4 regions of the Polaromonas sp. P1_F2 genome follow, and region 2 is predicted to be linked to each of the others. Evidence: predicted binding sites of a transcription regulator. Region 2 holds the regulator's gene; each other region holds the start of a gene.
The links. The regulator LexA, encoded in region 2, represses DNA repair genes until DNA is damaged. The targets are predictions, from matches to a motif close to ACTGTATNNNNATACAGT.
Positions count from the first base shown of each region.

Region 1: imuA (translesion DNA synthesis-associated protein ImuA) is a predicted target of LexA. The motif match lies at 4,616-4,633, and genes of this name have one in related genera.
Region 3: AC1D0O_RS14500 (DNA topoisomerase IV subunit B) is a predicted target of LexA. The motif match lies at 4,197-4,214, and genes of this name have one in related genera.
Region 4: AC1D0O_RS14320 (PA0069 family radical SAM protein) is a predicted target of LexA. The motif match lies at 4,141-4,158, and genes of this name have one in related genera.

Region 1 covers NZ_JBFUBN010000001.1:209,012-216,777, reverse strand. The annotation lists gene AC1D0O_RS01080 (error-prone DNA polymerase) at 1-2,355, opposite strand, end outside; gene AC1D0O_RS01075 (Y-family DNA polymerase) at 2,366-3,805, opposite strand; gene imuA (translesion DNA synthesis-associated protein ImuA) at 3,765-4,589, opposite strand; gene AC1D0O_RS01065 (SDR family oxidoreductase) at 4,806-5,555, shown strand; gene AC1D0O_RS01060 (hypothetical protein) at 5,686-5,946, shown strand; gene AC1D0O_RS01055 (disulfide bond formation protein B) at 6,016-6,522, opposite strand; gene AC1D0O_RS01050 (VOC family protein) at 6,722-7,075, shown strand; gene AC1D0O_RS01045 (VOC family protein) at 7,106-7,522, shown strand; gene AC1D0O_RS01040 (DUF2277 domain-containing protein) at 7,549-7,766, shown strand, end outside.
Region 2 covers NZ_JBFUBN010000001.1:509,681-517,446, reverse strand. The annotation lists gene AC1D0O_RS02555 (D-2-hydroxyacid dehydrogenase family protein) at 1-387, opposite strand, end outside; gene AC1D0O_RS02550 (hypothetical protein) at 575-946, opposite strand; gene lexA (transcriptional repressor LexA) at 1,079-1,783, opposite strand; gene AC1D0O_RS02540 (asparaginase) at 1,916-2,866, shown strand; gene AC1D0O_RS02535 (M14 family zinc carboxypeptidase) at 2,938-4,623, shown strand; gene adk (adenylate kinase) at 4,667-5,323, opposite strand; gene kdsB (3-deoxy-manno-octulosonate cytidylyltransferase) at 5,515-6,273, opposite strand; gene AC1D0O_RS02520 (Trm112 family protein) at 6,270-6,452, opposite strand; gene lpxK (tetraacyldisaccharide 4'-kinase) at 6,433-7,464, opposite strand; gene AC1D0O_RS02510 (ExbD/TolR family protein) at 7,515-7,766, opposite strand, start outside.
Region 3 covers NZ_JBFUBN010000006.1:255,119-262,884, forward strand. The annotation lists gene parC (DNA topoisomerase IV subunit A) at 1-1,171, opposite strand, end outside; gene AC1D0O_RS14495 (lytic transglycosylase domain-containing protein) at 1,311-2,180, opposite strand; gene AC1D0O_RS14500 (DNA topoisomerase IV subunit B) at 2,180-4,150, opposite strand; gene AC1D0O_RS14505 (MFS transporter) at 4,340-5,560, shown strand; gene AC1D0O_RS14510 (SDR family oxidoreductase) at 5,743-6,555, shown strand; gene AC1D0O_RS14515 (class I SAM-dependent methyltransferase) at 6,557-7,135, shown strand; gene dapA (4-hydroxy-tetrahydrodipicolinate synthase) at 7,237-7,766, shown strand, end outside.
Region 4 covers NZ_JBFUBN010000006.1:211,283-219,048, reverse strand. The annotation lists gene AC1D0O_RS14345 (acyl-CoA dehydrogenase) at 1-1,239, shown strand, start outside; gene AC1D0O_RS14340 (NAD(P)H-dependent flavin oxidoreductase) at 1,325-2,287, shown strand; gene AC1D0O_RS14335 (acyltransferase family protein) at 2,307-3,386, shown strand; gene AC1D0O_RS14330 (DOPA 4,5-dioxygenase family protein) at 3,403-3,750, opposite strand; gene AC1D0O_RS14325 (hypothetical protein) at 3,789-4,055, opposite strand; gene AC1D0O_RS14320 (PA0069 family radical SAM protein) at 4,192-5,280, shown strand; gene AC1D0O_RS14315 (GNAT family N-acetyltransferase) at 5,331-5,762, shown strand; gene AC1D0O_RS14310 (amino acid ABC transporter permease) at 5,909-6,577, opposite strand; gene AC1D0O_RS14305 (transporter substrate-binding domain-containing protein) at 6,677-7,459, opposite strand; gene AC1D0O_RS14300 (phosphoethanolamine transferase) at 7,588-7,766, opposite strand, start outside.

The DNA of each region.
Region 1 (7,766 bases), 300 kb from region 2:
ATGGCGAATGGCATCCTGCACCAGCTGGGACGGCGTGTAAAACCCCATGGGCTGTGAATTGACCATGGCCGCCAGGAAACAGGCCGGTTCATGGCATTTGAACCAGCAGCTCACATAGACCAGCTTGGCGAAGCTGGCGGCGTGGCTTTCGGGAAAACCGTAGTCGCCGAAGCCGAGGATCTGGCTGAAGATGCGCTCGGCGAATTCAGGGCTGTAGCCGTTCTTGACCATGGCCTGCACCAGGCGGCCGTGAAAGCGCTCCACCCCGCCCTTGCGCTTCCAGGCGGCCATGGAGCGGCGCAGGTCGTCGGCCTCGCCCGGCGTGAAGTCGGCCGCGATCATCGCGATCTGCATGACCTGCTCCTGGAAAATCGGGATGCCCAGCGTGCGCTCCAGGGCCGGGTTGAGCGCCGGGTATTCGGGAACGATTTTTTCGCCCCGCCTGAGGGCTTCGCGGTTCTTCAGGTAGGGATGGACCATGCCGCCCTGGATGGGGCCGGGCCGCACGATGGCGACCTCGACGACCAGGTCGTAGTAGCTGCGCGGTTGCAGCCGCGGCAACATGGACATCTGCGCGCGGCTCTCGATCTGGAACACGCCCACCGTGTCGGCCTCGCAGATCATGTCGTAGGTTTTCTCGTCCGGCTTGACCTGGTGCATCTCGATCCGGGTGCCGCGCGTCTGGTTCACCAGTGCCAGGCAGCGCCGTATGGCCGACAGCATGCCCAGCGCCAGCACGTCGACCTTGAGCAGGCCCATGGCCTCCAGGTCGTCCTTGTCCCACTGGATGATGCGGCGGTCCACCATGGAGGCCGGCTGCACCGGCACCAGCCGCGTGAGCTTGCCCTGCGTGAGCACAAAACCGCCCACATGCTGGCTCAGGTGGCGCGGAAAGCCGATCAGCTGCGCCGACAGGTCCAGCCACTGCAGCACTGGCCCTTCCCTGCCCGCCAGGCCGGCCTGGCGGATTTTTTCTTCCAGCACCTCGCTGCCGTCAAACCAGAAATGCTCTTTGGCGAACTGGTCTATCAGCTCGGGCTCCATCGCCAGCGCCTTGCCGACGTCGCGGATCGCGCTGCGCGGACGGTAGCTGATGATGGTGGCGGCGATGGCGGCGCGGTCGTGGCCGTACTTGCCGTAGATGTACTGGATGACCTCTTCGCGCCGCTCATGCTCGAAGTCCACGTCGATGTCGGGCGGCTCGCGGCGTTCGCGGCTGATGAAACGCTCGAACAGCAGCTTGCTTTCCGCCGGGTTGATGGCCGTGACGCCCAGGCAAAAGCACACCGCCGAATTGGCTGCCGAGCCGCGGCCCTGGCACAGGATTCCCTCTTGCCTTGCAAAGCGCACGATGTCATGCACGGTGATGAAGAACATCTCGTATTCGAGCTCTTCGATCAGCGCCAGTTCGAAGCCCAGCTGCCGGCGGATCTTGTGGGGGATGCCGCGCGGATAGCGTGTATGGGCCCCTTGCCAGGTCAGCCGCCTGAGCCAGCGCGCCGGCGTCTCGGCCGGCGGCACCATGTCGTCCCGGGGGTAGCGGTACAGGTCGCGGATCTCGTCAAGATTGAACCGGCAACGCGCCGCCACCTCCAGCGTGGCGCGTAGCAGCGCGGCCGGGTAAATGCCGGCCAGCCGCATGCGCGGGCGCAGATGCGCCTCGGCATTGGCCTGCAGCGCAAAGCCGCATTCATGCACCGGCCGGCCCAGCTTGATGGCCGTCATCACGTCGTGCAGCGGCTTGCGCGAGCGCTTGTGCATCAGCACGTTGCCGGCCGCCACCAGGCGTATGCCGGTGCGCGCCGCTACCTGCTGCAGTTGCTCGAGGCGCAGCGCGTCGTCCAGGCCCTGCTGCAGTTCCACGGCCAGCCAGGCGCCTTGGCCGAACAGCCCTACAGCCCAGGCCGCGTGCGCGCCAAGCGCCTCCCCCTCGATGGCATCGGGCAAAGGCGACAGCAAGATTTCACAATCGCCCAGGCGCGAAAAATCGGTTTCGCCGAGTGCGACACGGTAACTGCCTTTCTCGATCTCGTCGCCGGCGCGGCGCGCCTCCGTGATGAACTCGCAGAGGTTGCCCCAGCCCGCCGCGTTGCGGGGCAGTACCACCAGCCTGAAGGCATAAGCCGCCTGCACCAGGAATTCCGCCCCCGGCAGCAGTTTGAGCCCGTGCGCCCGGGCCGCCTCATGCGCCTTCACGACACCGGCGACCGAGCATTCGTCGGTGACGGCCAGCGCCTGGTAGCCCAGTTCGGAGGCCCGCTCGGCCAGTTCCTCGGCATGCGAGGCGCCGCGCTGGAAGCTGAAGTTGCTCAGCGCATGCAGCTCGGCGTAATCGGGCAGTGCGTGGACGGACATGCGTGCGGCCTCAGGCAAAAAAACCGTGCAGGTACCAGGCACGCTGCCGCGCGGCTTCGGGCGTGGCGCCCAGGCGCTCGCTGTAAACCCAGAGCAGGCCGCCCTGCTCGCTGCGGTAGATGAAGTAGTCGCGCAGCGCCCACGGTTTTTCAGACAAACCGGCGTCGCGCGCGGCCTCGCTGTCGGCCAGCAGCCATTCGGCGGCCTCCAGCCGCTGCGGCCCGGCCAGGCGGCGCAGCCGGCCCTGGTAGACCGGGTTATTGCCGGCGGTGGCCAGCTTGATCGGCTCAGGCAGCAGCCAGGCCGGGTACAGGGCTTCGGTTCTGGTCTCGGGGGACACGCCCGCCTTGGAGCGCTTGCGGCCGGGCCGCACAGGATTCAGCTGTGCGCTGATCGATGCCATCACGCCCCGGGCCGGCACCCAGCGCTGCATCAGTTCGGGCCGGTGGTCGGCGCAAGGCTGCCAGGCCTGCACCCGCGCATCGCCCAGGCGGGCGCTCAGGCGCTCGACCAGTTCCACCGCGCTGTCGCCCTGCTTGCGCGCCTCCATCAGCAGGCTGCCGGTGGCGGCGGCCGAGTCGGCCAGCAGCTCGGTGGTCAGCGATTGCAGGCTCAGGCTGTGCACCGGCGCCGGCAGTTTTTGCTGCGCCAGGTGTTCGGAGATAAGGCGCGCCACATGGCGCAGGTCTTGCGCGGGCTGGGCCGTGCGCACTTCGAGTTGGCCGGTGGGCGGCACGTCTCGGCGCTTGTCCAGGTGCCAGGTGATTTTGAGGGCGCAAATCCCGCTCTGGCGGCCCAGCAGCCAGGCATGCAGCTGCACCAGCAGCCGCTCCACACCGGCCATCAGCGCGGGGGCGTGGGTGACCAGCGCATTGAGCTCGAGTTTTTCCTCGAAGTGCCCGGGCAGTACCAGCCATTCATAGTCGTCGGGCGCGCTGCCGCGGGCGCGGTCCAGCGCCTGCAGCAACTCCGCGCCGAAGCGCCGCGCCACGCCGTCGCGCGGCAGGCGCAGCAGGTCGTCCCAGGTGCGGCAGCCTATGCGCTCGAGCACACCCAGGTGCGGGCGGGCGGCCGTCAGCGTGTGCATGGGCAACTCGGCCACACGCTTTTTCACGGCGGCGGCGCCCTCCTCCTGCAAGCGCAAACGGCCCAGCGCGATCAGCGAAGTCGCGCCCTGCGCGCGTTGCACCTCGGCCTGCAGCCCGTTCTCATCAAAGAAGACGGCCAGGCGTTGCGCCAGCAACTGCATCAGCCGCGCCAGACCGCCAAAGAGGCGCAGGCTGCCCGTCACGTCCATCAGCACCGCCTCGTCGACCAGCGCCACGCGCGGCGTCAGGCCCAGCGCCAGGCTGGCCGCCGCCCGCTGCACGGCGGCGGCGTCCAGCACTGGCCGGCCCGCGGCACCCGGCTCAGTGATGGTCGAGATGTGCAATGCGATCCAGCAGCGCATGGATGGGACTCCGGGGTGAACTGAGGGGAAGCGACACCAGCGAAGGCAGCAACAGAGGCGCCGGAACACCGGCTTCCTCGCGCTGGCGCCGCGCCCTTTCGCGGCTGGCCGCCAGCAGCGCGGCGAGCCGGGCCGGTCGGGTGTCCAACAGCAGCGGCGCGGCGAGCGGCGGGCCGCGCCGCTTGAACACATCAACCCGCAGCATGCCCGCCTCGCCGGCCACGCCCTCCACCCGAAAACGCAGCGGCGCGGGCGAGGATTCGTGCTGCGCCCGCAAGGGCCGGAAGACAAACAGCAGCTTGTGGTGCGCATGCGCCGCGATCTGCAGACGCCGCAAGTGCGCGCTGCGCGCGTCGGGCAGCCAGGCCAGCACGCAGTGCACATCGGCACATTGCAGGGCTTCGCGCGTAGCCCACAGCAGCGAAGGCGCATCGCCGGGCTTGCCCTGGATACTCAGCAGGCGCCGCATGTCCAGGGCGCGCGCGCCGAGCGCCGGGCCGAAAGGCAGCCAGGGCGCACCCACCAGCACCGCCAATTCGCGGGCCCGGGACTGCAAGGCCGCCAGGGCCGGCGCCACCAGGCCCCATTCATGCACGCCGGCCTGGGGCTGCAGCAGTTCGATCAAGGCCCCCTGCGGCCAGCCGCCGCCGGGCAGCACGGCGTCCAGCGCAGCATATCCCGTGGCGACGGTTTGCACACTCGCGCCGCCGAGTTCGCCGGCACGCCATACATGGGCGTTGGCGAAGTCCGGCAAGGCGCGGGCTGCGGGGGTTGGCGAAGGCATGGCGAGAGGGTCAAACCTGGGTAAATACTGTATTTATGTACAGTATATCGATTCGACTCCCGGCCACAAGATTTACCCTCCAAAAGGGTCGCCTAAAGGAGTCCTTGAGCAATTTGCCAGGCCAAACGCATGTCCGGAACCGGCGAGCTTTGAACCCCGGCCAGACCTACGCTTGGAATACCGGTACTTGCTACCTCACATTCCAGGAAATTTTTGATGAACAGATTGCACAACAAGCGCGCGCTGGTGACAGGCGGCACCTCGGGCATAGGCCTTGAAACGGCCAGACAGTTTCTAGCGGAAGGCGCGCGGGTCATGGTGACCGGGTCCAGCGACGAATCATTGGCCGAGGCACGCCGGCAGCTCGGCGGCGACGCCCTCTTCTCGAAAACCGACGCGGGCGATCTTCAGATGCAGGTCAAACTGGCCCAGCAGGTGCGAGACGCGTTCGGGCAGCTCGACGTGGCCTTCATCAACGCGGGCATCGGAGTTTTCATGCCGCTTGAAGCCTGGGACGAGGCGGCGTTTGACCGCTCCATGGCCGTCAACTTCAAAGGGCCCTTCTTTTTGCTGCAGGCCTTGCTGGGCACTTTTGCAAACCCGGCCTCGGTCATCCTCAACGGCTCGGTGAATGCGCACCTGGGCATGCCGGCCTCCAGCGTCTACTCGGCGACCAAGGCCGGTTTGGTTTCGCTGGCCAAAACGCTGTCCGGCGAACTGATTGCCCGCGGCATACGGCTTAACACCGTCAGCCCGGGCACCGTGACGACTCCCATCTACGGCAAGCTGGGCCTGCCGGCCGACGCGCTGCAGCAGATGAAGGACGGCTTGACGGCCGTGATCCCGCTGCACCGCTTCGGCTCACCGGTGGAGATCGCCAAGGCCGTGGTGTTCCTGGCCTCCGATGAATCGACCTATGCCGTCGGCAGCGAGTTCATCCTGGACGGCGGGCTGACCATCGCCTGATTCACCCTCCCGTGTCTCCTCAAGGTGTGCAGCGCATCCCGGGAACCACGTCCGTAATGCCCTGTAATGGCTTTACCGCTCCCGCGGCCCTAAATTGGCTTCACCCTCTTGGCAACTTGAGGGAAACTTTTTGCCAACAACCAGCGTCAATATCGTGGGCGGAACAGATCAGGAAAATGTGACGGCAGTGACCGTGGGGGCGCTACGCTGGGGAGTCAACGGCGTTCCATTCGGCAAGGTTCAGGTGGTCCCTGAGGGCTACCAGACCTTGACGGTCTACAAGACCACCCAACCGCTGCAGATATCCATCACGGTTCAGGTGCGTGATCCCGGCAACAACACCTTGAACGTGACCGTGAGCCAGGACAATATCAGCGTCGTGGATGCCTGACTTCGAATGCGGGAAGCCAGGCTCAATCGCAGGACTTGCGCCAGCCAGGCTTGTCGCGAGCAGCCGGACTTAGCGCTTGCGCAGCAGGCGGGCCACCAGCAACAGCCCTACAAGCGCAATCACCACAAAACAGACAAAGGACCAGTTGGCAATCGAGCCGCCCAGAAAGGTCCAGTCGATCTTGGTGCAGTCGCCGCTGCCCTTGAAGATCATGGGAATGGCGCGCTTGAGCGGGAAGGTCTCGATCATTCCGTAAAAATCGCGGCCGCAAGAGGCGATCTCCGGCGGGTACCACTGCAAAAAGCTCTGGCGCGCCGCGACAAATGCGCCGAAACCGGCCAGCAGCACCATCAGGCCCGAACCGGCCACCAGGAAGCCGCGACTTTTGGCGATGGCGGTCACGGCCGCCACCACCGCCACCAGCACCAGCGCGTAACGCTGCACGATGCACATGGGGCAAGGCTCCAGCCCGACGACGTGCTGCAGGTAAAGGCCAAAAGCCAGCATGGCCACACAGGCCGCGGCGACCAGCACCAGCAGGCGGCGCGGCATGGCGTCGAAATAGGTCAAAAACATCAGGGGATCCCTCTTTTTCTGGGTGGATTATGAATGGTCCAGGGGTTCGGGCGTTCGGTGGCCGATAAGTTCCCTTGCAGCATCCATGCGGGGCAAAATCTTCGCCGCCTCTTCAGCATCATTTGCCAGCACTTGTCCTACAGCAGGGGCGCCCCGGCGGGCGTAGATTTTCAGGACCGCAAACTCCCGGAGATCCATCATGATGGTGCAAAACGCCCTTGCCAGCGTCGCCGTCCGCAACCTGGCCACGTCCCTGCCCTGGTACGAAAAACTGCTGGACGCCAAAGCCAGCCGCCCCATGCCCGAAGTCGGCGAATGGCAGTTCCAGCGCGGCGGCGGCCTGCAGGTCTATGAACTGCCCGAGCGCGCCGGCGAAGGCTCGCTGACCCTGGCCGTCAACGACCTTGAGCCGGAAATCGAACACCTGGAAAAGCTGGGCATAGACACCAGCCAGAAAAGCTCCAGCGACAAGGTCCGCACGGTGATGATCACCGACCCCGACGGCAACCACATCGCGATCGCCGAGGCGCTGATGCCCGGCGTGATCCGCTGAAAACCTGCAAGCACCGGAAAGGACGGAACGATGGAAATACACCGCGGACGACTCATAGACCATGTACACCTGCGCGCCCACGACCTGGCGGCCAGCAAGCGCTTTTACCGCGCCGTACTCAAGTCACTGAACAAGGAAGGCGCCATCCAGGAAGCCGATGACCATTTCTCGGCCGACGAACTGTGGATGGACCAGGCCGACGGCTCGACCTCGCACGTTCACCTGGCCTTCCGGGCCAAGGACCATGCGGAGGTCAAAGCCTTTTACGAAGCCGCCCTGGCGGCTGGCGGTACCGACAACGGCGCGCCGGGCGAACGCAAATACCACCCGGGCTACTATGCGGCCTTTGTGCTGGACCCGGACGGCAACAACATCGAGGCGGTTTACCATGGGCCCTTCGTCGCTTCGGCCGAATCCGTGGTCATCAAGCCGGCCGAACAGCCATAGGAACAGCAATAGGAAACGAACCCGCCATGTGCCGCAACATCAAGACCTTGTTCAACTTCGAACCGCCGGCCACGGAGCTGGAAATCCGTGACGCTTCGCTGCAGTTTGTCAGAAAGCTCAGCGGGTTCAACGTGCCGTCCAAGGCCAACGAGGCCGCGTTTGAACGCGCGGTGGAAGAAGTTGCGGCCTCGGCGCGGGTCCTGATCCGCTCGCTGGTGACCAACGCCGAGCCGCGCAATCGGGA
Region 2 (7,766 bases):
GTGCTTGAGGTGGGCCACGTAGTGGGGGATGCGGCGCATGGCCGCCATGACCAGTGCCCAGGCCAGTTCGGCCGGCGCAGTAGGCGATCCGGTGCCTTCTGCCACCGCGATGCCGCGCTCCGTGCAGGCAGCGACGTCGACGTGGCTTCCGACACGGCCGGTCTGTACGATCAATTTGAGCTTGGGGAGTTTTTCAATGACCTGCCGGTTGAGCTGGGTCCGTTCCCGGATAAGGACGATGACGTCGGCATCCTTGAGCCGGACGGACAGCTGGCCTATGCCTTTGACGGTGTTGGTGTAGACCTTGGCGGGGTAGGCCTCAAGTTTGGCAGCGCAGTTCAGTTTTCGCACTGCGTCCTGGTAGTCGTCGAGGATCACAATATTCATGCCGATATTGTGCCTGCAAGATTTTTCTTCCTCGCGGGAAGGGCTACCCGAATGCTTGCATTTTGTATCGCAAGGAAACCTGTCGAGGCATTTCAGTCCTGCCGTGGCGCACCGGGCGGGCTCATTGACCTTCACGCAGCCGGGAAATAGCCTCCCTCAGAGAGGGCGAAGGCGGGCAGGGGCTTTTTTATTGCAAGGCGGCCTCGCGCTGGGCCATGCGCTCAAGCTCCGCACAGACGTCGGCCATGCGGCCGGAGATGACCATGCGGCCGGCGCAAGCCGGGCCGACATTGGCATCGAATTCGCGCACGATGCGCAGGCGGCTGGGCGTGGGGTTGCGGGGCCTTGCCTTGCCGGCTTGGGTGGCTTCGCGGGGCGATGGGGCGGGACCGGAGGAAAAAGGCAATGCCAGCTGGCCGGCCGCGCGCTGGGCGCGCACGGATTTGGAAAACTGATGGGACCTGCTTTGCTGCGCAGGCACAAACCAGGCTGCCAGCGCCTGCACGGGAGCCAGCAGGAGAGACAGAAGGGGTGAATGTGAAAAACTGACGATTCCCATGATGAACTCCTGTATGAGAGAGGTTTACACAGGCAGGATTTCGGACCGGCTACAGCCGGCAGGGCCGCTGCACCAGGGTGTTGGCCATACAGCCAAACGCCCGCCACCTGGTGCGCGGCCGGATTGAAAGGCTTACATCAGCATGGTGTTGCGTATCAAACCGACGGCGAGGCCTTCGAGTTCAAACGGCTCGCCGGGCTCGACCACGATGATGTTGAAGTCGGGGTTTTCGGGCAAAAGCTCGATCAGGTTCTTGTTGCGGCGAAAGCGTTTGACGGTGACTTCATCGCCCAGGCGGGCCACGACGATCTGGCCGTTCTTGGCTTCCTTGGCCTGTTTGACGGCCAGCAGGTCGCCGTCCATGATGCCGACGTCGCGCATGCTCATGCCGCGAACCTTGAGCAGGTAATCGGGCTGGCGCTGGAACAGGCTGCTTTCAAAATAATAGGTTTGCTCGATATGTTCCTGCGCGAGAATCGGGCTGCCAGCAGCAACCCGCCCTACCAAAGGTAGGGCGAGCTGGGCCAGGCTTTGCAACGGCAGGGAAAACTGTTTGGTGCGTGATTCGTTGATGGAACGTAGGGTGTCGCCGCGCAAGCGTATGCCGCGTGAAGTACCGCTGACGAGCTCGATGACGCCTTTGCGGGCCAACGCCTGCAGGTGTTCTTCGGCGGCGTTGGCGGACTTGAAACCCAGTTCGTTCGCGATTTCGGCGCGGGTGGGCGGTGCACCGGTACGGGCGATGGCACTCTGGATCAGTTCCAGGATTTGTTGCTGGCGCGCCGTGAGCTTGGGACCTTCGGAGGGAAAATGCGGAAAATCGGCGAGGATGCTCATGGCGGGGACTCCTATGGTTCTTCAGATAAAGGCAGAACCGAGGGCTGCAACCGTTTGCCTGCCGTCGACCTGTTTTAATATCCAGTACCTGTATTTTCATCCAGTTTTTAAAAGATTGCAAGATCACTTTCCATGCATCCTCAAAATATTGTGATTCTGGGCACCGGCGGCACGATCGCCGGCCGGGCCGCCAGCGTTTCGGACAACATCGGTTACACCGCCGCCCAGTTGGGCGTCGAAGAATTGCTGGCTGCGATCCCCGCTCTGGCGCAGGCCGGCACCGTGCTGACGGAGCAGGTGGCGCAGGTCGACAGCAAGAACATGAGTTTTGCGGTGTGGGCCAAACTGGCCGCGCGCGTCAGCCATTACCTCGCGCAGCCCGACGTCCAGGGCATCGTCATCACCCACGGCACCGATACGCTGGAGGAAACCGCCTTTTTCCTGCAGGCGCTGCTGGCGCCAACCAAGTCCGTGGTGCTGACCTGCGCGATGCGCCCGGCCACGGCGCTGGTTCCTGACGGGCCGCAAAACCTGCTCGATGCAGTGGCTGTGGCGCGCCACGAGGGAGCGCAGGGCGTGGTGGCGGTGTGCGCCGGCGTTGTCCACAGCGCGGCGGACGTTCAGAAGGCGCATACCTATCGTCTTGACCCTTTTAGTTCGGGCGACGCCGGTCCTATCGGCTATGTGGAGGAGGGGCGGCTGAGGCAGTTACGCAATTGGCCGCACGCCGCCGAGGCGGGCCGCGCGCAAACTGCCGCCAAAATCATTACCGCCCTGGCCGGCACCGCCGTGCCCCGCGTCGAAATCCTCATGAACCACGCCGGCGCCGGCGGCGCCATCGTGCAGGCCTTGCAAGCGCAGGGCGTGCAAGGCCTGGTAGTGGCTGGTACCGGCAACGGCAGCCTGCACCACGAACTGGAGGCTGCCCTGCTGAAGGCGCAAGCCGGCGGCGTCAAGGTCGTTCGCGCCAGCCGCTGCACTGCAGGGCGGGTGCTGCCGACCCCGGCTGACGCAATTCCGGATTCAGAAGGCCTGAGCCCGGTCAAGGCCAGGGTCCAGCTGATCCTGCAACTGCTGGCCTGATCTCCCGAGCCCGGCAGCGCTGGCGCGCCGGGTTCCACCCCATTCCCTTTGACTCTCGCGGACGACCTTCCATGCAAACCCCGTACGAACTCGGCAACCAGAACCAGACAACGACCTGGGATGCCTGCATCCGGTTTTATGAAGCGCTGGCGCTGCGCTGCCCCGGCGTCCTGCGGTTTTCGCAGATTGGCGTTTCCGACGCCGGCGTGCCCCTGCACGCGGGCATCGTGAGCGCCGACGGCGTGTTTGACCGCGAGCAGATCCGGCAAGCGGGGCGCGCCGTCTTTTTCAACAACAACGGCATCCATCCCGGTGAGCCCGAAGGCATAGATGCCTGCATGGCGCTGGTGCGCGACCTGTGCCTGGAGCCCGAACGCCTGGCCGCGCTGGGCAGCACGGTCTACCTGTTCATCCCGGTCTACAACGTCGACGGCAGCTGCAACCGCGGCGATACCAGCCGCGTGAACCAGGACGGGCCTGAGTCCTTCGGCTTTCGCGGCAACAGCCTGCACCTGGACCTGAACCGCGACTTCATCAAGTGCGACAGCCTCAACGCGCAGCTGTTCAACCGCTTCTTCGCGGCCTGGGACCCGGACGTGATGGTCGACACCCACACCTCCAACGGCGCGGACTACAGCTACACCATGACGTTGATCCACACCCAGGCCGACAAGCTGGGCGGCGGCCTGGGCGCTTTCCTGCGGGAGCGCATGCTGCCGGTGATTTACCAGGGCATGGAGGCGCGCGGCTGGCCGACCTGTCCCTATGTGAATCCCGTGCACGTGAGCCCGGACCAGGGGATTGCCGATTTCCTGGAGGTGCCGCGGTTCTCGACCGGCTACGCGGCGCTGAACCACACCATAGGCTTCATGCCCGAGACCCATATGCTCAAGCCCTTCAAGGACCGGTATGAATCGATGCGCGCGCTGCTGGACGTGACGCTGGCCTTCACGGTGGCGAATGCGCCGGAGATCCAGGCGCTGCGGCGGCAGGCCCGGCAAGCGGCGGGCGGCAGGACGCATTGGCCTGTCCGCTGGAAGCTCGATGAAACCCGCCGCTCGCGCCTGCGCTTCAAGGGTTATGCAGCGCTGCGCTCGCCCAGCCTGCTGGGCGACTACCAGCGCCTATCCTATGACAAGGACCAGCCCTGGGAGCGCGAGATCGACTACTTCACTCACTTCTCCGAAGAGGTTTCCGTGCCCGCGCCCCTGGCCTACGTCATTCCCCAGGCCTGGCGCGCCGTCGTCGAGCGCCTGGACTGGAATGGCGTGCAGATGGAGCGCCTGGGCAAGTCCCGTACGGTGCAGGCCCAGGTCAGCCGCATCCAGAGCGTCCAAAGCCGCCCTGGCGCCTACGAGGGCCACATGTTCCATGACGAGGTCACGCTGGAAACCAGCCTGCAGGCCGTCGAACTGCAGGCCGGCGACTGGTGGGTGCCGCTGGACCAGGACAAGGCCCGTTATGCCGTCGAAACCCTGGAGCCGCAAGCGCATGACAGCTTCTTCCGCTGGGGATTTTTCAACAGCATTCTGGAAAAGAAAGAGCATTTCTCGGACTACGTCTTCGAAGACATGGCGCTGCAGCTGCTCAAGGAGGAGCCGGCGCTGCGCGCGCGCTTTGAGCAGTGGAAGGGGGCCAACCCCCAACTGCTGTCAGATCCCCAACAGGTCTTGGGTTTTATCTTCGAGAACTGCGCGCGCCATGCCGAACCGCAATGGCGCCGCTATCCGGTGCTGTCGATTTTTGAGCGCCCATGAAAAAAGCCGTCGGAAGACGGCTTTTTTATGAACCTGCTGCGGCCTAAGCGGACAGCGCCTCGAAGGCGCGCGCCGTGATCTGGTCTACCGTGCCCATGCCACTGATGGCGCGGTATTTGGGGGCAGCGTCCGGTGCGACCTTGGCCCAGCCGGAGTAATAGTCCACCAGCGGGCGGGTCTGGGCGCTGTAGACCTCCAGCCGCTTGCGCACGGTTTCTTCCTTGTCGTCTTCGCGCTGGATCAGCGGCTCGCCGGTCACGTCGTCCTTGCCCTCGACCTTGGGCGGGTTGAACTTGACGTGGTAGGTGCGGCCCGAGGCGGGGTGCGAACGGCGTCCGCTCATGCGCTCAATGATGGCCTCGAAGGGGACGTCGATCTCCAGCACGTAATCGAGCTTGACGCCCGCCGACTTCATCGCGTCGGCCTGGGGGATGGTGCGAGGGAAACCGTCGAACAGAAAGCCCTTCGCGCAATCGGGCTGGGCAATACGTTCCTTCACGAGGTTGATGATCAGGTCGTCACTGACCAGCGCGCCGGCATCCATGATTTTCTTGGCTTCAATTCCCAGAGGTGTGCCGGCCTTGACGGCCGCGCGAAGCATGTCGCCGGTGGAAATCTGGGGGATGCCGTACTTCTGGCAGATGAAGGTCGCTTGCGTCCCCTTGCCCGCGCCAGGCGCGCCCAACAATATCAGTCTCATGGATGTCCTCGGATTTTATGAATTCGTGAAGCCAACCCGGGCCGGCGCGCCGGTACCCGCTAGGCTTGCTTGGGGCAGGTGTAAAGGGCTGCCAGCGCGTCCTGCAGGCCTTCCACTTGCGTTTTTCCCAAGGATAGCATGCACCCCTGACAGCACCTTACAGGCAAGGGCATCCCGGCGTGAGGGCGCGCTCAGGAAAACAGCTTGCGGGCGCGGTCCAGGTCTTCGGCGGTGTCGACGCCCGGGCCGGGCGCGTCGTCGGTGATGTGCACGGCGATGCGGTGGCCGTGCCACAGGGCGCGCAACTGCTCCAGTTGCTCGAGCTGCTCCAGCGGCGCCTGGGGAAGGCGGGGAAATTCCCGCAGAAAACCCACGCGGTAGCCGTAGATGCCGACATGGCGCAGCGGCTTGGGCAGGGTGCTGCCGGCCTCCCACCAGGCCTGGCCGGCGAAGTCGCGGCCCGCCGGAATCGGCGAACGGCTGAAATAGAGCGCGGTGTGGCGGGCATCCAGCACCACCTTGACCACGTTCGGGTTCTGCAAGTCGGCCAACTGGCCTATGGAATGCGCGGCGGTGCTCATGGCGCAGTCGGGCCGTTCGTTGAGCAGGCGCGCCACGGCGTTGATCAGCGCCGGGTCTATCAGCGGCTCGTCGCCCTGGACGTTGACCACGATGTCCTCGTCCGCCAGGCCCAGAACACCGCAGGCTTCGGCCAGCCGGTCGCTGCCGCTGGGGTGGTCGACGCGGGTCAGCACGGCCGTGACGCCGAAGGACGCGCATCTTTCAATGATTTCCTGGCTATCGGTTGCGACGACGGTGCGCAAGGCAGCGCTTTGCATGGCGCGCTGCGCCACGCGCACGACCATGGGGGCCCCGCCTATGTCGGCCAGCGGCTTGTTGGGAAGGCGGGTGGAGGCCAGCCGGGCCGGGATCAGGACGGTGAAGCTCACAGGCCCAGCTCTTCGTCGGTCATGGTGCGTGCTTCGCTTTCCAGCAGCACGGGCAGGCCGTCGCGCACGGGGTAAGCCAGCCGGGCGCTGCGGGAGAGCAGTTCCTGTTTTTCCCGGTCGTAGTCAAGCGGGCCTTTGGTCACGGGGCAGACCAGCAGTTCAAGCAGTTTGGTGTCCATGTTTCGATGGTAATGGAGAAAGCAGGGGCGCCAGCAGCGCGTCAAAGGCGGCGAAAAAGGCCGGTTCAGGCGAAAACACCAGAGGCACGGCCAGCAGGTCCAACCCGGCGGCGCCCGGCAGGGCAAACAGCTTGACGGCGTCTTTTTCGGTACACAGCACGGTCCGGCCCCGCAGCCCGGCCAGGTCGGCTTCGCTGAAGACATGGTGGTCGGACAGGGTGATGGTGGCCTCCAGCATCAGGCCGCGGTCCTCCAGCATGCCGAAAAATGCCTGCGGATTGGCGATGCCGGCCAGCGCCGTCACCGGCCGACCGCGCAAGCCGGCCAGCGCGACCCGGTCGTCGCCTGGCGACCAGGCATCGTGGGCCAGTTGCCGGCTGGAGGTGAAGCCTTCGAAGGCAGGTTTTTGCCCGGTGTGCAGAACAAGGTCCAGGCCATGATGTTTGCGCGCAGGCCAGGGTTCGCGCAGAGGGCCTGCCGGCAGCAGCCAGCCATTGCCCGCGCCACGGTCGTCAAACGCGGCGATTTCGATGTCGCGCTGCAGGGCGTAATGCTGCAGGCCGTCGTCGCATAGCACCACGGCCGTCTCGGGATGGGCGGCCAGCAAGGCCCGCAGTGCTTCAGTGCGCTTGTCCGCCACAAAAACCGGCACGCCGGTAAGCCTGTGGATCAGTGCCGGCTCGTCTCCGGTTTGCGCGAGCGGCGCGGTGGGCGTGACCTCCACGCAGTCCGAACCTGAGCGCCCATAGCCGCGCGACACCACGCCCACCGCAATATGCTGCGCCTGGAGATGCCTGACAAGGGCGATTACCAAGGGGGTTTTGCCGGCCCCGCCGGCGACCACATTGCCGACCACCACAACGGGAACCTTGAAACGCTCGGACCGCAGGAAGCCGTGGCGGTACAGCGCACGGCGCAGGCGCACCAGCAGGCCGTATAGCTGCGCCAGCGGCCAGAGCAGGCATGCCAGCCCTCCGCGGGTGAGCCAGGCGTTCTGCAGAAGGTGTTTCACGGCCGTTTCGCGGGGGAGGGCGGCTGTTGCGGCCGGGAGTGGCCAGGGGCTTATTTCGCCCCGCCCATCGCGGCGCTCTGTGTGGCAAACGTGATTTGCGTGAGGCCCTGGCGGCGCGCCGCCTCCATGACGGTGATGACCGCCTGGTGCGTGGCACTGGCGTCGGCGCTGATGATGATGACGCTCTCCTTGCCGGCCTTGGCCGCCTCGGCCAGCGCGGCGCCCAGCGCCTCGATGCCGCGGCCTTCGACCAGGGTCTTGTTGACCATGTAGCGGCCGTCGCTGCTCACCGCGACGATGAC
Region 3 (7,766 bases), on a different contig from region 2:
ACTCCGTCAGCATCTGGCGCAGGTTTTTCTGCGTCGGCTTGCCGTCCAGCCCGACCATGGTCAGGTTGATGGGCGCCGAACTTTCCAGGCTGGTGTTGGCCAGCAGGGTGTTGATGAGTTCGGACTGGCTGATCTTGCTGGTCTTGGGCTCGAACACCAGGCGCACGGCGGCGTCCTTGCTGGACTCGTCGCGCACCACGTCGAGCACGGCCAGGATGGTCTGCTTGAGCTGCACCTGGTCCTGGCTCAGGGCTTTTTTGCCGGCCTTGATCTTCGGGTTGGTGATCTCTTCGATTTCTTCAAGCACACGCTGGGTGCTGACACCGGGCGGCAGTTCCTGCACCACCAGCTGCCACTGGCCGCGCGCCAGTTCTTCGATCTTCCAGCGCGCGCGCACCTTGAGCGAGCCGCGGCCGGTGCTGTAGGCTGCCGCGATTTCGGCGTGGCTGGAGATGATTTGCCCGCCGCCCGGATAGTCCGGCCCGGCGATCAGCGTGAACAGTTCTTCATCGCTGAGCTTGGGCGTCTTGATGAGGGCCACGCAGGCGTCGGCCACCTCGCGCAGGTTGTGGCTGGGGATTTCGGTGGCCAGGCCGACGGCAATGCCGCTGGCGCCGTTGAGCAGGGTGAAGGGCAGGCGCGCGGGCAACTGGCGGGGTTCTTCAAAGGAGCCGTCGTAGTTGGGCACGAAGTCGACCGTGCCCTCATCCAGCTCGTCGAGCAGCAGCGTGGTGATGCGCGCCAGCCGCGCCTCGGTGTAGCGCATGGCCGCCGCGCCGTCGCCGTCGCGCGAACCGAAATTGCCCTGGCCGTCGACCAGCGGGTAGCGCTGGCTGAAGTCCTGGGCCATGCGCACCATGGCGTCGTAAGCCGCCTGGTCGCCGTGCGGATGGTATTTGCCGAGCACGTCGCCGACCACGCGGGCGCTCTTGACCGGTTTGGCCCCGCTGGCGCCGTTGGTGCCGCCGAAGCCCAGGCCCATGCGCGACATGCTGAAGAGAATGCGGCGCTGCACCGGTTTCTGGCCGTCGCAGACGTCGGGCAGGGCCCGGCCCTTGACGACGCTCAGCGCGTACTCAAGGTAAGCCCGCTGCGCGTACGCGGCCAGCGAATCCTGGTCGGCGGGTTCGGGAATGGGGGCGACTGCGTCCGGTGTGAAAAGATCATCCATCGTGATTTGGCTTGGGCTGGGTCAGGTTATGCCGGGCCGGTGCGCACAGGCGCGGCCGGTACAGGATTATGGAAAGAAAAAAGAGAGGAGCCGCTTTCAGGCTGCCGGGCTTGCCGGCGAAACTCCGGGTGCATGGGCGTCAGTTCCGCTCGGGTGGGGCCTCTGGCGTGGCGGTGGACGCGACCGTGGTCGGCACCATGTTGCTGCGGCCCGTGGCGCCGCCCATCATCTCCATGCGCACCCGGCCGCCGCTGGCGCTCATCATGCTGGGCGGCTTGAGGTGGTTGTAGAGCTGCATCACGGTTTTGACGTAGTTTTTGGTCTCGGGGTAGTTGGGGATTTTGTTGCCCGCGCGCTGCACGGCGCCTTCGCCGGCGTTGTAGGCGGCGATCGCCAGCTCGAGCTGGCCCGGGAACATGGCGATCAAGTCGCTAAGGTAGCTGGAACCGGCCCGGATGTTGGTCTTGGGGTCGGTGAGCTTTTTGTGGACCGTGGAATCCTTGCTGGCCCGCACGCCATAGCGCTCGGCCGTGGGCGGGATCAGCTGCATCAGCCCGACTGCGCCCTTGGGCGAGACGGCCTGGGTGTTGAAGCCCGACTCGGTGGCGATCAGCGCCTGCAGCAGTTCGTAGTCGATGCCGTGCGTGACGGAGGCTTCGCGCAGCAAGTGCTTGACGGCCTTGTAATTGGGCGAAACGTCGAAGTAGGCCAATAGCTTGGGCGGCGCGGCGGCCACGCCGGTGGCGCGATTGGCGCCGCTGCCGACCGCCTTGCCGCTTCGGCCCACGTTGTCGCCGGCGCTGAAGCTTTCGCTGCCGCGGAAAAAGAGTTCATAGCGGTCGTCCAGCCGCACCGCCGAAAAATGCGCGATGCCGTCCTTGTCCACATAGCCCCAGATGTCGGCGTGGGCGGGAGAGGTGAACAGCGCTGCCAGGCCCATGACCATCAGGGGCAGGCCCAGCGCGCGCGCGGGCCGCCGCAGAAAGGATAAAAAAGTCTCAGGCTTCATCAAATATCAATCTCCACGGCATCGCCGTGCAACTCCATCAGTTCGCGGCGGGCCGCAGCTTCGCCCTTGCCCATCAGTTTGGTGATCAGGCTCTCGGTTTGCCCGAAATCCTGGTTGCCCAGTTGCACGGGCAACAAACGGCGGGTATCCGGATTGAGTGTGGTTTCCCACAGTTGTTCCGCACTCATTTCACCCAGGCCCTTGAAGCGGCTGATGCTCCAGGCGCCTTCGCGCACCCCGTCCTTGCGCAATTTATCCAATATGGCGGTCAACTCGCCTTCGTCAAGGGCATAGACCTTGGACGCCGGCTTTTTGCCCCGCGCGGGCGCATCGACCCGGAAAAGCGGCGGCCGCGCGACATACACATTACCCGATTCAATCAATTTGGGGAAATGGCGGAAAAACAGCGTGAGCAGCAGCACCTGGATGTGGGAGCCGTCGACGTCGGCATCGCTCAGGATGCAGACCTTGCCGTAGCGCAGGCCGCTGAGGTCGGGCGTGTCGTTCGGGCCGTGCGGGTCGACACCGATGGCGACCGCGATGTCATGGATTTCGGTGTTGGCGAACAGGCGGTCGCGCTCGACCTCCCAGGTATTGAGCACCTTGCCGCGCAGCGGCAGGATGGCCTGGCTTTCCTTGTCGCGACCCATTTTGGCGCTGCCGCCGGCAGAATCACCCTCGACCAGGAAGACTTCGTTGTGGGCCAGGTCGCGGCTTTCGCAATCGGTCAGCTTGCCGGGCAGCACGGCCACGCCCGAGCCCTTGCGTTTTTCGACCTTCTGGCCGGCCTTCTGGCGGGTTTGCGCGGCCTTGATGGCGAGTTCGGCCAGCTTGCGGCCGTAGTCGACGTGCTGGTTGAGCCACAGTTCCAGCGTCGGACGTACAAAGCTGGACACCAGCCGCACGGCGTCGCGGGAATTGAGGCGCTCCTTGATCTGGCCCTGGAACTGCGGGTCCAGCACCTTGGCGCTCAAGACGTAACTGGCGCGGGCGAAAACGTCCTCGGGCAGCAGCTTGACACCCTTGGGCAATAGCGAATGCAGGTCGATAAAACTCTTGACGGCGTTGAAGAGGCCGTCGCGCAGGCCGCTTTCGTGGGTGCCGCCGGCGCTGGTGGGGATCAGGTTGACGTAGCTTTCGCGCACCGGCTGGCCGTCTTCGGTGAAGGCCACGCACCACTGAGCGCCCTCGCCTTCGGCGAAGCTGTCGTGCTGGGAATCGGCAAAACCTTCACCTTCGAACATCGGGATGACGGGGTCACCGTTCAGCGTCTGCATCAGGTAGTCGCGCAGGCCGCCTTTATAAGACCAGGTCTGGGTGTCTTTGGTCTTCTCGTTGGTCAGCGTGACGGTGACGCCGGGCATGAGCACGGCCTTGCTGCGCAGCAGGTGCGTGAGCTCGGCCATGGGCAGCGCGGCCGACTCGAAGTATTTGGCGTCGGGCCAGGCGCGCACGGTGGTGCCGGTCTTGCGATCGCCTTCGCCGTTTTTGCGCAGGTGCAGCTTTTCGATGACGTCGCCGCCCGAAAACACCAGGCGGGCCACCATACCTTCGCGGTAGGACGTGACCTCCAGCCGTTTGGACAGCGCGTTCGTCACGCTGACGCCCACGCCGTGCAGGCCGCCCGAGAAACTGTAGGCGCCGCCCTTGCCCTTGTCGAACTTGCCGCCGGCGTGCAGCCGGGTGTAAACGATCTCGATGACCGGCACCTGTTCTTCCGGGTGCAGGCCGAAGGGAATGCCGCGGCCGTCGTCGTCGACGCTGACGGAGCCGTCGGTATGCAGCGTGACCTTGATCTTCTTGCCGTGGCCGGCCAGGGCCTCGTCGGCGGAGTTGTCCAGCACTTCCTGGATGACGTGCAGGGGGTTGTCGGTGCGGGTGTACATGCCCGGGCGCTGCTTGACGGGCTCCAGGCCCTTGAGCACGCGGATCGAGCCTTCGGAATATTCGGTGGGTAGTTTGTCGGCCATGGCAGATGAAAGAATTGCCGCAATTGTAGTCCGGGCCGGGAAAGTTACTGTACAAACATACAGTCCACCCGATTCGGGCGCGGGAACGAAGGGCGGGCGCGGCAGTGTTTCGCCATTTTCGTTACAGTCGGCGGAGAGCTTTCCTGCCGTCCCAGGCCTTTCCTTTTTCGCCGCTCACGGCGACCGCCCATGACCACCGACACCAAAAAACTTTCCATGCTGCAGGTCCTGATCTGCGGCGCCACCATCGTCACGCTGTCCATGGGCATTCGCCACGGCTTCGGGCTGTGGCTGCAGCCCATCACCCAAGCCCAGGGCTGGACGCGCGAAACCTTTGCCTTCGCGCTGGCCGTGCAAAACCTGTCCTGGGGCGTGTTCGGCATCTTCGCCGGCATGGCGGCCGACCGCTTCGGCGCTTTCCGCGTGATCGTGGGCGGCGCCCTGCTGTACGGACTGGGCCTGGTGGGCATGGCGCTGTCGCCTACGGGTTTCCTGTTCACCATGACGGCCGGGGTGCTGATAGGCGCCGCGCAGGCCGGCACCACCTATGCCGTCATCTACGGCGTGATAGGCCGCAACATTTCGGCGGAAAAACGCTCGTGGGCCATGGGCGTGGCCGCGGCGGCGGGCTCCTTCGGCCAGTTCCTGATGGTGCCGGTCGAAGGCCTGCTGATCAGCGGCCTGGGCTGGAAAGAGGCCCTGCTGGTGCTCAGCGGCGCCGTGCTGCTGATCGCGCCGCTGGCGCTGGGCTTGCGTGAAGGCGGGTTTACCGGTGGCCAGCCCGCCAAACGTGAGCAGACCATCGCCCAGGCGCTGCGCGAAGCCTTCAAGTACCCGAGCTTCCAGCTGCTGATGGCGGGCTACTTCGTCTGCGGCTTCCAGGTGGTGTTCATCGGCGTGCACATGCCCAGCTACCTCAAGGACAAGGGCCTGTCGCCCCAGGTGGCCAGCTATGCGCTGGCGCTGATCGGGCTGTTCAATGTCTTCGGCACCTACATCGCCGGCTCGCTGGGCCAAAAAATCGCCAAGCGGAAAATCCTGGCGACGATTTACCTCTCTCGCGCGGTGGTGATCGCCGTGTTCATCGCGGCGCCCCTGAGCCCGCTGAGCGTCTACATCTTCGCCAGCCTGATGGGCTTGCTGTGGCTGTCGACCATCCCGCCGACCAACGCCGTGGTGGCGCAGATTTTCGGCATCCAGCATCTGTCGATGCTGGGCGGCTTCATCTTCTTCAGCCACCAGATCGGCTCCTTCCTGGGGGTCTGGCTGGGCGGCTATTTATATGACCGCACCGGCAGCTACGACATCGTCTGGTACATCGCCATCGCGCTCGGCGTGTTTGCCGCCCTGGTGAACCTGCCGGTGCGCGAAGCGCCGATAGCACGCGCCGGCGTGCCGCAAGGAGCCTGAGATGGCCAAAAAAGCCGGCCTGTGGGCGCTCGCGGTCATCGCGTCGCTGGGGGTGTTTGCCCTCTACACACGGCCGGAATTTCTTCTCACACTCGCAAATCAGATCTGGGCCTGCTTTTAAGGCTTGCCCGGCGGTTTTTCGAGTGACGGGCGCGCGCCCCAAAAGACGGGAAGAGGACACCATGAAAACCATCATCATCACCGGCGCCTCCGACGGCATAGGTGCCGAAATGGCGCGGCAACTGGCCAAAACGCATGGCGCCGGGGTCGCGCTGGTGCTGGCGGCGCGCAATGAAACGCTGCTTGACGAGGTCGCGCACCAATGCGCCGCGCACGGCGCGCAGACCCTGATCGTCAAGACCGACGTGTCCATCGAGGCCCAATGCCGCCACCTGGTGGATGCCACCATCGGGCGCTTCGGGCACATCGACGCCCTGGTCAACAACGCCGGCATGTCGGCGCAGGCGCTATTCGAGGACGTCAAGGCCCAGGACCTGGGCTGGTATGAGCAGCTGATGCGCATCAACCTCTGGGGCAGCGTCTGGTGCACCCACGCCGCCCTGCCCCACCTGAAGCTGCGCCACGGCAGCATCGTGGCCGTTTCCAGCCTGGCCGGGCTGATCGGCGTGCCGGGCCGCACGGCCTACAGCGCCACCAAATTCGCCATGGTGGGATTTTTTGAGGCGCTGCGCGCCGAAATGAAGGGCGCCGGGGTCAGCGTGACCACCGCCTACCCGGGTGTGGTCGCCACGCACATCCGCCACCGCGGCTTCAATGCGGCGGGCGTGGCCGCTGGCTCCAGCGGGCTCAAAGAAGACGACGCGATGAGCGTGGAAGAATGCGCCCGGCTGATCCTGCAAGGCATGGAGCGCCGCGACCGCGAGGTCGTCATGACGGCCAAGGGCAAGCTGGGCCGCTGGCTCAAGCTGATCGCGCCGGGCCGGGTCGAGTCCATGGCGCTGGCCGCGCTCAAGGACGACGTGAAACCCCTCTAATATGAGCAGCATTCCGCACGGCATGGAGCAGCCCTCCGCCTGGGTGCAGCGCTGGTCGCACTTGGTGCGCGAGCGCGGCGTGGTGCTGGACGTCGCCTGCGGCTACGGCCGCCATGCCCGCTGGTTTCACCAGCGAAACCACCCTGTGGTCCTGGTGGACCGCTCGCAGGAAGCCGTGGACGCCATCGCCGACGCCATCCCCGCCTCCGCCCACGAGGCCGTGGTGGCCGACATTGAAGCCGGCCCCTGGCCTTTCGCGGGCCGGCAATTCGACGCGATTGTCGTGACCAACTACCTGTGGCGCCCCCTGCTGCCCACGCTGCTGGCCGCCCTGGCGCCCGGCGGGGTGCTGATTTACGAAACTTTTACGCAAGGCAATGAGACGGTGAGCAAGCCCTCCCGGCCGGATTTTTTGCTGCGCACCGGCGAATTGCTGGAAACCTGCCGGGGGCTGCGGGTGGTGGCCTTCGAGGAGGGTTTCCATGAGAGCCCGCCGCGGTTTGTCCAGCGCATTGCCGCGGTCCGCGAAGCTCCCGCAACTGCGGGTTTGCCCGCCCCGCCGCGCTATGGACTGCCCTAGGCTCTGGGTAGAATGCAGGATTGGCCGTTTTGGGCCGGCCTGGCGGTATTCCGGCCAGTCCCCTTCCCAAGCTCCCGGCCGCGAACGTTTACAAACAAAGCATGAAACCCATTACTGGCAGCATCGTTGCACTGGCAACACCCTTGCATGATGACGGCAGCGTAGATTACCCAACCTTGCGCAAACTGGTGGACTGGCACATCGCCGAAGGCACGGACTGCATAGGCGTGGTCGGCACCACCGGCGAATCCCCGACCGTCAATGTTGAAGAGCACTGCGAAATCATCCGCGTCTCGGTGGAACAAGCGAAAAAGCGCGTGCCCATCATGGCCGGCTGCGGCGCCAACTCCACCGCCGAGGCGATCGAGCTCGCCCGCTTCGCCAAGCAGGTGGGCGCCGACTGCCAGCTGCAGGTTGTCCCCTATTACAACAAACCCACGCAGGAAGGCCAGTACCGGCACTTCAAGGCGATCGCCGAAGCCGTCGGCGACCTGCCCACCGTGCTGTACAACGTGCCCGGCCGCAGCGTGGCCGATATGGCGCATGCCACCGTGCTGCGCCTGGCCCAGGTGCCCGGCATCGTCGGCATCAAGGAAGCCACCGGCAACATCGAGCGCGCGCAGTGGCTGAT
Region 4 (7,766 bases), on a different contig from region 2:
GGCAGCTACAAGATTTTCGGCACCAAAATTTTCATCACCTATGGTGAGCACGACATGGCCGAAAACATCGTGCACCTGGTGCTGGCCCGCGTCACGGGCGCGCCCGAAGGCGTCAAAGGCATCAGCCTGTTTGTCGTGCCCAAGTTCATGGTCGGCAAGGACGGCGCACTGGGCGCGCGCAACGACGTGCACTGCGTGAGCATCGAACACAAGATGGGCATCAAGGCCTCGCCCACCGCCGTGCTGCAGTACGGCGATAACGGCGGCGCCGTGGGCTACATCGTCGGCGAGGAAAATCGCGGCCTCGAATACATGTTCATCATGATGAATTCGGCGCGTTACGCCGTCGGCATGCAGGGCATCGCGATCGCCGAGCGTGCCTACCAGAAGGCCGTGGCTTTTTCCAAGGACCGCGTGCAGAGCCGCCCCGTCGACGGCTCCATCAAGGCCAGCGCGCCCATCATCCACCACCCCGATGTCAAGCGCATGCTGATGACCATGCGCGCCTACACCGAAGGCTGCCGCGCCATGGCCTCCGTGGCCGCCGCGGCTTATGACGCGACGCACCACCATCCTGATGCCGAGGTGCGCAAGCAGAACCAGGCGTTTTATGAGTTCATGGTGCCGCTGGTCAAAGGCTACAGCACCGAGATGAGCCTGGAAGTCACCTCGCTGGGCGTGCAGGTGCACGGCGGCATGGGTTTCATCGAGGAAACCGGTGCGGCCCAGTATTACCGCGACGCCAAGATTTTGACGATTTACGAAGGCACGACTGCCATCCAGGCCAACGACCTGATAGGCCGCAAGACCTCGCGCGACGGCGGCCAGACGGCCAAGGCGATTGCCGGCCAGATCGAAGTGACTGAAAAAGAACTCGTGAAGCAGGGCAGCGCCGACGCGCTGGCCGTGGCCAAGCGCCTGAAGGCCGCGCGCGAAGCTTTCATCGACGTGGTCGACTTTGTCGCGGGCAATACCAAAGCCAGCCCCAACGCGGTGTTCGCCGGCAGCGTGCCTTACCTCATGCTGGCAGGCAATGTGGTGGCCGGCTGGCAGATGGCGCGTTCGCTGCTGGTGGCGCAAGAGCAGATGGCGCGAGGCGTTGACACGGCCTTCATGCAGGCCAAGATCACGACCGCGCGTTTTTACGCCGACCACCTGTTGACCAAGGCTCCCGGCCTGCGCGACAGCATCGTCGAAGGCGCCGACAGCGTGACCGCGCTGGCGCTGGAAGCTTTCTAAGGCGGCACGATCCTCCCGGTTTTCCATCTCCAGCTGCCCCGCGTGGGCAGCGTGTTTTCCTGAATCCCTGAACTTCGGAGCCACCATGTCCAGACTGCCCGGCGCATTGAACCAGCTGCCCCTGCCCATCATCGGCTCGCCGCTTTTCATCATCAGCAATCCCAAGCTGGTCATCGCGCAGTGCAAGGCCGGCGTGGTGGGCGCCATGCCTGCGCTGAATGCGCGGCCCGCGTCGCAGCTCGACGAATGGCTGGCCGAGATCACCGAGGCGCTGGCCGCCCACAACAAGGCCAACCCCGACAAGCCGGCCGCGCCTTTCGCCATCAACCAGATCGTGCACAAGTCCAACGACAGGCTGGAGCACGACATGGAAATGTGCGTGAAGTACAAGGTGCCTATCTACATCACCAGCCTGGGCGCGCGCGAAGACATCAACGCGGCAGCGCACAGCTACGGCGGCGTGGTGCTGCACGACATCATCAACAACAAGTTCGCGCGCAAGGCGATTGAAAAAGGCGCCGACGGCCTGGTCGCCGTGGCCGCCGGCGCGGGCGGCCATGCGGGCGTCAAAAGCCCCTTCGCGCTGATCCAGGAAATCCGCCAGTGGTTCGACGGCCCGCTGGCGCTGTCCGGTGCGATCTCCACCGGCGGCGCCGTGTTGGCCGCGCAGGCCATGGGCGCCGACTTCGCCTACATAGGCTCGGCCTTTATCGCCACCGATGAAGCGCGCGCCACCGACGCCTACAAGCAGGCCATCGTCGACGGCAACTCCGACGACATCGTCTACAGCAGCCTTTTCACCGGTGTGCACGGCAACTACCTCGCACCCTCTATACGCGCGGCCGGCATGGACCCCGAGAACCTGCCCGAGGGCGACGTCAAGACCATGAACTTCGGCGGCGGCGAAGGCAGCAAGTCCAAGGCCTGGAAAGACATCTGGGGCTGCGGCCAGGGCATAGGCGCCGTCAGCAAGGTGCAAAGCGCCGCCGCCTTTGTGGAACAGCTCAAGCGCGAATACCTTGATGCGCGCCAGCGCGTCTGCGCCTGACAGCCGGCCGCGCGAATCCATGACCACGCCCCAGCGCCTTCAGGGCCTTGACGCCCTCAAAGGCCTGGCCTGCGTGTTGATCGTCTGGCACCACCTGGCTTTTTACGGACCCATGTCGGACGTGGTGTATTCATCCGCGCCCGGCCTCATGGACTGGCTTTACGACTACGGCCGTATGGCGGTGCAGTTCTTCCTGGTCGCGGCTGGTTTCCTGGCCGCCGCGTCGCTCGCGCCGCAGGGCGTCGCCGTGTTCGAGGCGCCCGGTCCCCTGGTTTTCCGGCGATATGCGCGGCTCGTCAAACCCTACCTGGCCGCGCTCGCCGTCAGCGTGCTGGTGGCCGCGCTGCTCAGGCCTTGGTTCGACCATCCTTCGGTGCCCGCGGCGCCCACGCTGTTCCAGCTACTGGCCCATGGCCTGTTGCTGCAGGATGTGTTGGGCGAGGAAGCGCTGTCGGCCGGCGTCTGGTATGTGGCGATGGACTTGCAGCTGTATGCAATGGTCGTGCTGGTGTTCGCCGTCGCGCGGCCGCTGCGTGGCAGCACGGCGTTGTCGGCGGGTGTCATGGCTGTGCTGCTGATTGCGCTGCTCTCATTGCTGATGTTCAACCGGAATCCGCTTTTTGACATCACCGCGCTGTATTTTTTCGGCGCCTACGCACTGGGCATGCTGGCCTTCTGGGCCTCGCGTGCAGCAGGTACGCGACGCGGATATTGGCTGGCCGCCATGGCGGTTCTGGGCGCACTGGCTCTGGCGCTGGATTTCAGGGGCCGGCTTGTGGTGGCCCTGGCGAGTGCCTTCGGCCTGGTGTGGCTGGCGGGCCTTGCGCAAGGCCACTGGCTGCTGCGCGGGCTGCGGCAGCGTCCGCTCCAGCATTTAGGCCGCATCTCGTACTCGGTGTTCCTGATCCACTTCCCGGTTTGCCTGCTGGTCAATGCGCTCGTCAGCCATTTCTGGCCCACGCAACTGGCTGCGAATGTGCTGGGCATGCTGCTGGCATTCGCGCTGTCATTGCTCGCGGGGCAGGCGCTGTACCGCTGGGTGGAATCCGCGCCCGCGCTTTTCGCGCCGGGGCGCTTTCGGCGTTTGTTCAGCCGCTGATGCGGCCGGAGCGAACTCAGCGCCGGAACATTTCCAGCTTCAGTTCCGCAGGCTCGCCCAGCCAGGAGGCGTGCGTCGTATGGTCCGCCAGGTCGTCGCCCGTGAGCCCGTGCACAAACACATCGAGGCCTTTGCGCTCGCTCTCCAGCCAGGGGATGATGCGTTCGAACTCCGCGCTGTCAAACGACAGCTGGCAACTCCAGCGCGGGTGCGGCCCGACCTCGCGCTCATGCACACGGCCCACGCCGACATGGAACAGCTCACCAGCCCGGGTGGCCAGCGCGCGCGCCTGCTCGACGGTGTCGGGGCCGAAATAGAGGTGGGCGTGGTAGCGGGCGTGGACGTTTTCGGGGCGCTGGATCATGTCGGACATGGGCATTCAGAAATAAAAGCGATGGCTGTCTAGAAGCCGTCGAGAAAAGTCATTTCGGGCAGGGGTACTTCGGGATTTTCAGCTCGGGCCTTCGCGTGCACTTCGCGCATGCGTTGCCGGCAATGCGCCAGGTCTTTCACCTGGAAAAGAAAAAACACCTCTTCGGAGTTTTCTGCGTTCTGCCACAGGTGTTCCAGGTACATGCCTTGCTCGGCATGCTCGGCCGCATCGTGCTCCAACTGCTGCTTGACGGCGGCCATCGGGGCGCCCGTGAGTTTTGCGAGTATGTGTGCCATGGAATGTCTCCCCTTGACTCGGCGTTGAGTCCATTATTGCGGGCTCCGCTTGATGGTGTTTGCAAAAGGGGTTTTGCTTGAATATACTGTATAAAAATACAGTATATATTCGACGCCCCAATTCCAACGGAACAGCATGTCCGACGCCATCATCCCCATCCACGCCATCAAGGGCCGCGGCACCGCCACGCGCATCGCGCACCGGTTCGAGAAAGATGTGCGAGAGGCCTGGGACGACGGCTGGGGCACGCTGGAAGAGGAGGCCGCGGGTGAGGCACCGCGGCCTGAGACCCAAGTTACCTTTGAAACCGCGCGCAGCGCCATCAGCAAAAACGATTCGCCTGACATCCATTTCGACTATTCGGTCAATCCCTACCGTGGTTGCGAGCACGGCTGCGTTTACTGCTACGCGCGGCCGACGCACAGCTACCTGAATCTTTCGCCGGGCCTGGATTTTGAAACGCGGCTGATCGCCAAGCGCAACATCGTCGAGGTGTTGCGCGCCGACCTGGGCAAGCGCAGCTATGTTCCCAAGCTGATCAACATCGGCTCGGCGACCGACTGCTACCAGCCGATAGAGCGCGAGCTCAAGCTGACGCGCAGCGTGATCGAATTGATGCAGGAAGTCGGGCAGCCGTTTTCCCTGGTCACCAAGTCCAGTGGCGTGGAGCGCGACCTGGACCTGATCGCGCCCATGGCGGCCGCAAAGCTGGCCGCGATCTACGTGACCATCACCACGCTGGACGGTGAGGTGGCGCGCAAGCTGGAGCCGCGCGCCGCCGCGCCGCACCGGCGCCTGCGCACCATACGTACGCTGGCGGAGCACGGCGTGCCGGTCGGCGTGAGCCTGGCGCCGCACATCCCCTTTGTCACGGAAGACATGGAACAGGTGCTGGAAGCGGCCTGGGAGGCCGGCGCGCGCTCGGCCTTCTACCATGTGATCCGCCTGCCCTGGGAGCTCGCTCCCATCTTCAAGGAGTGGCTGGAGCTGCACTACCCGCAGCGCGCGGCGCGCATCATGGCGCACATCCATGAAATGCGCGGCGGCAAGGACTACGACAGCGATTTCGCGACGCGCATGAAGGGCTCGGGCCTGTGGTCCGACCTGGTGCGCCAGCGTTTTGTCAAAGCCTGCAGGCGGCTGGGCTTTAACCGCGAGCGTGTGGAACTGGATTTGAGCCGCTTCAGGCCGCCGGGGGCGGCGGGGCAGGGCAGCCTGTTCTGAACGTATAGTGCAAGCCGTTTTGACGTAAACAGATTTTCAAGGAGTTCAGCGTGGCATTCGAATGGAGATATTCATCGGACGATGTGGACTGGGATGCTTTGTCGCATCTGTACCGCATCGCGCCGCTGGGCGAGAAGAAACCGGCGGACCTCAAAGTCGTGTTCTCCAACAGCCTGTTCAAATGCTTTGTGTATGAGGGCGAGCAGCTGATAGGCGCCGGCCGCGCACTGGCCGACGGTATGGACTGCTCCTACATCTGCGACATCGCGGTGCACCCGGACCACCAGGGCGTGGGCCTGGGCAAGGACATTGTGGCCGCGCTGGTCGGCCTGTCCAGGGGGCACAAGAAGATCATTCTGTATGCAGTGGCCGGCAAGGAGCCGTTTTATCGCAAGCTGGGCTTTCGGCGCATGCTGACTGCGATGGCGATTTTTGCGAACCAGGAGCAGGCGATGAAAAACGGTTTGGTTGGCGGCGACTGAATTGGTTTTTCTCCTTCCCCCTCTGGGGGAAGGCAGGGACGGGGGCTGGCGGCGCTGGATATTTCGCTGGCTTGCTAAGGCCGCTGGCCCTCACCCTAACCCTCTCCCAGGGGGAGAGGGGACAAACCGGAGAGAGGGGAACAAACCTAACGCAAGTAGCTGCGGTTCAAGCGTATCTCGAGTTTCTTCTGCAGCGTCTCAAACGACGCACTCATGGCCCAATAAATCCCCGCCGCCGCCAGGTAAAGCGGAAAGGGCTGGAAGGTGGTGGCGATCACTTCCTTGGTCGCCAGCATCAGCTCGCCGACGGCGATCACCGAGACCAGCGAGGTGTCCTTGATCAGGCTGATCAGGCTGTTGGACAGGCTGGGCACGGCCAGCCTCAGGGCTTGCGGGCCGATCACGTAACGCAGGGTCTGCGCCTGCGTGAGGCCCAGGCTGCGGGCCGCGTTCCACTGGCCGTGTTCCACGCCGTTGATGGCGCCGCGTATCGTTTCAGACAGGTAGGCGCCGACGTTGAGGCTCAGGCCCAGGATGCCGGCGCTGATGGGGTCGAACTGTATGCCTATGCTGGGCAAGCCGAAGTAGATGACAAAGAGCTGCACCAGCAGCGGCGTGCCGCGCATGCAGCTGACGTACAGTGCGGCGAGCTGCGACAGCCCGGGCACCTTGGCCAGCCGCGTGACGGCCACAACAGTGCCGATGATGGCGCCGAAGAAAACAGACGCCACCGCCAGCAGCAGCGTCCACGCCGCGCCTTTGAGCATCAGCGGCAAGGCATCGCGCAACAGGGAGGTCAAGCCGGACAGGTCCATAAGGGTCTCCACAAATAAAAACCCCGGCAGAGAGCCGGGGTTGTTTCAGGCGCCGAAGGATGGCGCGCGGCTGGTCGAATGTTACTTCGATTGCCTGAGTTACTTTGCGACAGGCGGCTTGCTCACGTCGCGGTCAAACCACTTGGTGGAGATTTTGGCGAAGCTGCCGTCGGCCTGCAGGTCGGCCAGCGCCTTGTCGAGGGCGGCCTTGAACTTGGGGTTGTTCTTGACGAAGGGGATGCCGGATTTTTCGAGTTCGCCGACAGGCGCGCCGGGCTTGAGCGGCAGCTTGGTCTGCTTGACGATGTAGGGAATCAGCAGGCTGTCGTTGAGCGCCGCGTCGATGCGGCCCAGGGCCAGGTCCTGCAGATACTCTTGCGCGCCGGGATAGGTCTTGACGTCGATGCCGCCGACTTTTTTGGCGATGTCGGCGTAGTTGGTGCCCTGGCCCAGGCCCAGCTTCTTGCCCTTGAGGTCGGCCAGCGACTTGAATTCGCGTTTTTCATCCTTGCGGATGATCAGCTGCGGGGCCGAGATGGTATAGGGCTCGGAGAAATCAAAGGTCTCCTTGCGCTTGTCGGTGATGCCGACCTGGTTGATGACCACGTCGTATTTACCGGCTTGCAGGCCCGCCAGGATGGCGCTCCATTCGCTGGTCGAAAATTCGGCCTTCACGCCGAGCTTTTGCGCCAGGGCATTGGCCAGTTCCACTTCAAAACCGGCGAGCTGGCCGCCTTCCTTGTAATTGAACGGAGGGTAGGTGCCTTCGAGTGCCACCTTGAGCGTGCCGCGCTGCTTGACGGTGTCCAGCAGGTCGGCGGCGCTGGCGCTGAAAGCGAGTGTGAGAAGGAGCGTGGAGGCCAGAGCCTTGCGGATATTCATATTCAGCCCTTGCATAAGAGAGTTGTTATTGAGATGCAGGTCGAATATTAAATCCGTTCGCCATGCTGGTGCATGCCGCCCCAAAAAAGCCCTACGTGGCATCCGGGTGCTCCCGGCGGACTCAGGGTTCAGGGCTTGGCGCAGCGCGCGTAGATGTCGAGCGCGGGCTTGTAGACGCCGGTCTGCACATTCATCAGGCCCAGCACCGAGTGGAAGTAGTTGTCGTGGCTCACGGGCGCATCGAGCTGCTGCTTGAGGCAGGCTGTCGTCAGCTTGCCGCGCTGCTCGAAGCCGGGCGACAGCCAGG